DNA from 3 places in the Mesorhizobium sp. C268A genome. Region 3 is predicted to be linked to each of the others. Evidence: predicted binding sites of a transcription regulator. Region 3 holds the regulator's gene; each other region holds the start of a gene.
What was found. Region 3 encodes LexA, which represses DNA repair genes until DNA is damaged. Its sites were predicted from a motif close to TGTTCNNNNTGTGTTCNG; they were not measured.
Positions count from the first base shown of each region.

Region 1: a site for LexA is predicted at 1,175-1,192, ahead of ssb (single-stranded DNA-binding protein). Genes of this name have one in related genera too.
Region 2: a site for LexA is predicted at 907-924, ahead of parE (DNA topoisomerase IV subunit B). Genes of this name have one in related genera too.

Region 1 is NZ_JAMYVX010000001.1:5,930-8,197, reverse strand. Features, by position in the region: gene NKL06_RS00055 (SRPBCC family protein) at 1-236, opposite strand, end outside; gene NKL06_RS00050 (ArsR/SmtB family transcription factor) at 233-547, opposite strand; gene NKL06_RS00045 (hypothetical protein) at 681-1,082, shown strand; gene ssb (single-stranded DNA-binding protein) at 1,293-1,826, shown strand; gene NKL06_RS00035 (DUF2306 domain-containing protein) at 1,864-2,262, shown strand.
Region 2 is NZ_JAMYVX010000003.1:308,299-310,566, forward strand. Features, by position in the region: gene cpaB (Flp pilus assembly protein CpaB) at 1-737, opposite strand, end outside; gene parE (DNA topoisomerase IV subunit B) at 995-2,268, shown strand, end outside.
Region 3 is NZ_JAMYVX010000003.1:1,098,651-1,100,918, reverse strand. Features, by position in the region: partial or broken gene NKL06_RS32200 (ComEC/Rec2 family competence protein) at 1-422, shown strand, start outside; gene lexA (transcriptional repressor LexA) at 416-1,198, opposite strand; gene NKL06_RS32190 (GntR family transcriptional regulator) at 1,404-2,168, opposite strand.

The DNA.
Region 1 (2,268 bases), on a different contig from region 3:
GAATAGCGCAGCAGGCGCCCCGGTTCGGCATCGAGCACTTCGCACTCGATCGGCTTCTCAGGCCCGGCAAAGGCAAAGCGGCTGCCGGTTTCCGGCTTGATGTCGTTCGGCATCATCCATTCCGCCAAAAGCTCCGGCACGGTCAGCGCCCGCCACACTTTTTCCGGTGCGTCCGGCAGATCGCATTCGAAGGCGAGGGCATCCTTGGCGGTCTGCGTCTGCTTTTCGTCGGTCATTGGTCCATGTCCTTCAAAACGGCCTTCAGTCTTTCGATGCGCTCCGGCCAGAATGCGCGGTAGCGTTCGATCCAGCCGAGCAGCGGCTCGAGCCCTTGCGGATCGGTGCGATAGTAGGCGTTGCGGCCGACCCGCCTTTCGCTGACCAGGCCGGCGCCGCGCAGTACGGCAAGGTGCTGCGACACCGCCGGCTGCGACACGCTCATGCCGGTGCGCAACTCCGAAACGCTCATCTCGCCGGAAGTCAGCCGCTCATAGACGGCGCGTCGCGTCGGGTCGGCCAGGGCGCGAAAAATCTGTGCTTCGATCATGACAAAAGCATAAGTCAATACTTATCGATTTGGCAAGGGGTGTTTTGAATGCCCCGTATTGATTGGATCCTGCCGGGCCTCTAATCCATGGGGAACAAGATGGGCCGATCATCGCGAGGCAGGAGTAGTATTTATGAATTCCAACGTCGATCTTTCGTCCGCCGAGAACCTCAACGAGGCTCTGAGGCTCTATCGCCGCCTCGTACTCGGTATAGGAGCGATCGCCGTCATCGGTTTCGTGGCCGTGATCTTGTTGGCCAAGCTGGGTACGGCGCTATCGCCGCCATACGGGATTTACATCTTCGGCGAAGGATTGGGGACCTGGGGCCTGATCGCGGTGGTAGCGGCGCTCGTCGCTCAGGTGTGGTGGCACGGGCGCGCGATCGGGAAATTGCTGAATGACCCGGCTCTGAAATCTGAACCTGCAGTCGGGCTGATGTCGGCACCAACCGTGATCGCACAGCGCGCCCATGCCATGGGCATGGAGTGGAGCGGCTTTTTCGGTCCGTTGCGACCAGCTAAAAAACGGCGCTGACGACACCGCCTCTCGCCCCTGCGTGTCAGCTAAATCCACGCGCCCGCGTCGGCGATTGCTGCCATTCCTTGACAATCCGTGGTTAACAGTATAGGAACGAAAAGGGAACAAAAACCTTGTGGGAAAAGCCAGCCGCGGCAAGCCAGGATTGTCCGCGGCCTATAAGGTGAACGACTTGATATTTGTTTCGGATGAGCGCGGAGAATTGTCATGGCGGGTAGCGTCAACAAGGTCATTCTGGTCGGTAACCTCGGCGCGGACCCTGAAATCCGCCGCCTGAATTCTGGTGACCCGGTCGTCAACATCCGCATCGCCACGTCGGAAAGCTGGCGCGACAAGAACTCCGGCGAGCGCAAGGAAAAGACCGAATGGCACAACGTGGTCATTTTCAATGACCAGATCGCCAAGGTCGCCGAGCAGTACCTGAAGAAGGGCATGAAGGTTTACGTCGAAGGCCAGCTGCAGACACGCAAATGGCAGGATCAGACCGGCGCCGACAAGTACACGACCGAAGTCGTGTTGCAGAAATTCCGCGGCGAGCTGCAGATGCTCGATTCTCGCGGCGAGGGCGGCGGTCAGGTCGGCAACTATGCCGGCGGCGGCGGCGCGAGCCGTGGCTCGGATTTCGGCCAGTCTGGCCCCAATGAGAGCTTCAACCGCGGCGGCAATAGCGGTGGCGGCGGTTCCAAGGGCGGCGGTGGCGGCGGCTCGTCGCGCGAACTGGACGACGAAATCCCGTTCTGAGCTGACGATAGTCAGCGATATCTGAGGAGAGGGTGCGGTGTCGCTCGGACCGCTTCTGTCGGCGAGCCCTCCCATTCCATGGCACGCCTTCGCGGCCCTTGCCGCGCTGGCCGTTGGCGCTACGCAACTGGCGCTGCCGAAAGGCACGACGCGTCATCGTGTCGTCGGCTATGCCTGGGCGGCGCTGATGCTGGTCGTCGCCGTCTCCAGTTTCTGGATCCAGCAGATACGCCTCGTCGGTCCGTTCAGCCCGATCCATCTCTTATCGATTTTAGTGTTGATCGCCGTGCCGTTGGCGGTCTGGCACGCGCATATGCATCGGGTCGCCAAACATCGCAGGGTCATGATATCGCTGTATGTTTTCGCCCTGATCGGCGCCGGCGTGTTCACGCTGCTGCCGGGGCGGATCATGCACACGGTCGTCTTCGGCCAGTGACGCTTT
Region 2 (2,268 bases), 790 kb from region 3:
GTGACGCCGTCCTTGGCGGCCCCTCCGTCTGCGGCCGAGCGGAGCGACAGCGATAAGGTGCCGACGGTGCGGGCAAGCGCCACTTTCTGCGCGCCTTCGGTCGTCACCTCGATGGTGACGGAATTGGCGATCTGCGGTGTGGTCTGGCGCTCGTCGGCGCCCTGCCCCACGGTCAGCACCTTGGCGTCGGAGACGACGATCTCGGAGGTAACGGTCGATCCGGCAGCGCCCTGCGCGTTCTTGGCCACTTCCTGGATTTCGCCCGCATCGCGTGTCAGCACCACGTCGACCCGGTCGCCCGGCATGACGAAGCCGCCGACACCGGCGATCTCGTCGGTGCGGATTGTCACCGCCCGCATGCCGGGCGTCATCATGTTGGATAGCGTCGCGCGGCCGTTCGGCCCCGACAATTTGCTGATCAGCACCGGCTCGTTGATCTCGATCGGCGACAATACCACGCGGCTGCCTTCGGCGAGCAACGCATTGACTGTGGTGAACGCGCCCTGCGGCACCGAATCCTCGGACCATGGGATTTCGCTGAGCTGCGCCCGGTCAAGCTCCATGCCGTAACGCAGCGGCGCGTTGGCCACCACGATGGTCTTGAAGACGACCTTGGGGACGGCGGGCGCCGGGATCGACGCCGTTTTCTCTTCGGCATCGGCCTTGGCCTGGCTTTTCACCCAGAAATCCGCAGCAAAGATTGAAATCGCGCCGAAGACGGCAGCGATGCCAATCATCGTTATGGCCTTGCCCCTCACAACCAACCCCTGACATTCGTGGTCTTTTGTTTTGTTGAGGCTACGCTAGGCCGCTTTGTTAAAGATTCAGGAATCGCGGCCGCTCCGCACGGACCTATTTCCGCCGGCTTGGTTATCGAAAGGTTTTAGGATAAGAAGGGTTTAATCCCCGAACGTAACAGGAACTTCCGTCGCTTGGCGCCGAAAAGCGTGGCAGTATCGACGGGTGATTCGCGGCACCGGATTCTATGGTAGGCATGGACGACAACAACGATCTTTTCGGCAATCTGGAAAAGCAGCCCCAACCGGCTCGGACACCTTCGCGCCCGGCCGACCCGCTGGTGCAGGCCACGAAGCGTCCTGCCGCGACCAAGGACGGCAGCGAGGGCTATAGCGCCGCCGACATCGAGGTGCTGGAGGGGCTGGAGCCGGTGCGGCGCCGTCCCGGCATGTATATTGGCGGCACCGACGACAAGGCGATGCACCATCTGTTTGCCGAGGTCATCGATAATTCGATGGACGAGGCGGTCGCCGGCCATGCCACCTTCATCGATGTCGAGCTGTCGGCCGACGGATTTCTGACCGTCACCGACAATGGCCGCGGCATTCCGGTCGATCCGCATCCGAAATTCAAGAAACCGGCGCTCGAAGTCATCATGACGACGCTGCATTCGGGCGGCAAGTTCGATAGCAAGGTCTATGAGACCTCCGGCGGTCTGCACGGTGTCGGCGTCTCGGTCGTCAATGCGCTGTCGGACCATCTCGAAGTCGAGGTCGCGCGCGGTCGCCAGCTTTACCGCCAAAGGTTCTCGCGCGGCGTTCCGGTGAGCGGGCTGGAGCAGCTCGGCGAAGTGCACAACCGGCGCGGCACCAAAATCCGCTTCCATCCCGACGAGCAGATTTTCGGCAAGGGCGCCGCCTTCGAGCCGGCGCGGCTCTATCGCATGACCCGCTCGAAAGCCTATCTGTTCGGCGGCGTCGAGATCCGCTGGAGCTGCGACCCATCGCTGATCAAGGAAAAGGACCAGACGCCGGCCAAGGCGGAGTTCCATTTCCCCGGCGGCTTGAAGGACTATCTCAAGGCATCGCTCGGCGATGATTTCCAGGTGACCCGCGAAATCTTCGCCGGCAAGAGCGAGAAGCAGGGCGGCCACGGTTCGCTGGAATGGGCGGTGACCTGGTTCGGCGGTGACGGCTTCGTCAACTCCTACTGCAACACAATCCCGACCGGCGAAGGCGGCACGCATGAGGCCGGCTTTCGCAATGTGCTGACGCGCGGGCTTCGGGCCTATGCCGACCTGGTCGGCAACAAGCGCGCCTCGATCGTCACCTCCGAAGACGTGATGATCTCGGCGGCAGGCATGCTGTCGGTGTTTATTCGCGAGCCGGAATTCGTCGGCCAGACCAAGGACAGGCTGGCAACGATCGAAGCCATTCGCATTGTCGAGACCGCCATCCGCGATCCCTTCGACCACTGGCTGGCCGACAATCCGCAGGAAGCCTCCAAGCTGCTGGAATGGGTGATTGCGCG
Region 3 (2,268 bases):
AGGCAACAGATACGCGGTTCGATCTCGATCCGCTCGATCTGCCGCCCGGCTCGCCCTTCTATTGCACCGGCGATCTCTGTATCGCTCGACACCCTTCCGGAGCCATTGTAGCTCTTGCGAAAGACCGCAAGACGGCGCGGCCGGCCTGTGCCTTCGCGAGCCTGATCGTCATCGATGACGCCACCGCCTACAATCCGTGCCGCGACCCGCTGGTCCTGGTCGTGACGAAGAAACAGCTGGCCCGCGACGGCAGCGCCGCCGTCTTCTTCGATCCGCAATCGGCAGCGGCAGCGCCAACCATCCGGTTCGCCGTCGACAAGCCGTATCGCCCCTGGCACGAGCAACGCCGCTTCTCCCGCGACGCGCGCGGCCTGCCGCCTTACAACCAGCGTGAAAAGTACAAACCCAAGCCGGCTCAGTAGCGCCGGATCAATCCGACAAGCTTGCCCTGCACCTTCACCCTGTCCGGTCCAAAAATGCGGGTCTCGTAGGCCGGGTTGGCGGCTTCCAGGGCGATCGAGGCGCCCTTGCGGCGGAAGCGTTTCAGGGTCGCTTCCTCATCGTCGACCAACGCCACCACGATCTCGCCGGGGCTGGCTGTGTCGGCATTGCGGATGATGACCGTGTCGCCATCGAAAATGCCGGCCTCGATCATCGAATCGCCCTTGACCTCGAGCGCGTAGTGTTCACCGCCCATGATCATGTCGGGCGGCACCGAGATCGAATGGGTCTGATGCTGGATGGCGTCGATCGGCACACCGGCAGCAATGCGTCCCATCACCGGGATCGACACCGCCGAAACGGCGTCGTCATTGCCGGCCGACATCGAACGCGACGGCGAGCCCGGCTTGATCTGGCGGCCGATACCGCCTTGGCCCATCGCGCCTTGTCCTTGGCCGCCTTGCCCTTGGCCGGTTTGACCAAGACTGCCCTGAATGACGCTCGGCGAAAACTTCCTCGCCGCATTGAGGCCTGGTGCGATCGAGTCGGGCAGCCGCAGCACTTCCAGCGCGCGCGCCCGGTTCGGCAGCCGGCGAATGAAACCGCGCTCCTCAAGCGCCGTGATCAGGCGGTGGATGCCGGACTTGGAGGCGAGGTCAAGCGCTTCCTTCATCTCATCGAAGGACGGCGGGATTCCGCTCTCCTTCAGGCGTTCATGGATGAACATCAGAAGCTCATGTTGTTTGCGCGTCAGCATCGCGGCCCCCAGGGGTTCTGAAACCAGAATCAGAAAAAACAAACCCAGAACAAACACTATCTGTTCCAGTTGTGTTCCGCAACCTTTTAAAGTTTAATGAATGTGTTGACGTTTTGTTCAGCGTGACGTTCGGCACCGCGAGCGGCGCTCGTAGTCGTTGGCCGGCAACGGGGTGAAACGAAGACAAAGTGCCCTGCGTCGTCGGCTACGATCGCCGCTTCCTTTTCGGACGGGGCTGCGCAGCATCCGCGCCGGGTTCACTCTGGGCATAGACCTGCAGCGTGTAGCCGATGTGAGCGGTCATCAGAGTTTTCGCACGTTCGACGTCGCGATCGAGGGCCGCTTCCATCAGGGCGGTATGGTGTTCGATCGCCACGGCGTCGCGCAGGGCCGCCACGGCCTTCCGGTGGCCATCCGTGCGGCCGGCGGCGGCGCGCAGCGTCGGGGCCAGACCCAGAAAGCGGTGATGGCGATGCAATTGGTCGGAAATCGTCGCATTGAAGCGCAGCAGCCAGCTGGATGTCGCGGCACTGAGCAGCGCCGCATGGAAGGCATCGTGTTTTTCGTACCACGCGTCGACCGCATCATCCGATGGATCGTCGAGAACAGACCCGCACCGTGAGAGACGATAGTGGGCGGCAACGACCGCGTCTTCCCACTCACGGTCGCCCTTCTCGATCGATTCCACCAGCAGGGGCAGTTCGACCACCAGCCGCGCACGCGCCAAATCCTCGAGCTCCGCCCGAGAGACGGGAGCGACCGCAAACCCGCGGTTGCTGATGGCGGTCACAAGCCGTTCCGCCTCCAGCCGCGACAGCGCCTCGCGCAACGGCGTCCAGCCGATGCCGTAGGTGTTGCGCAGCGTGCTCAGCTTCAACGGCGCGGCAGGCGCCAGCCGGGTCGCAAGAATATCGCGCCTGAGCAGGCGATAGGCCACTTCCGTCTTCGAGGTCTGCTCGTCATCCAGCATCGTGATCCATCAGACATAAACGCTCGGGCGGATCATTATATATCAAAGCCTTTCAATGGGTGAATTATATATAATGTTTGACAGTTCAAGGGCGACCACT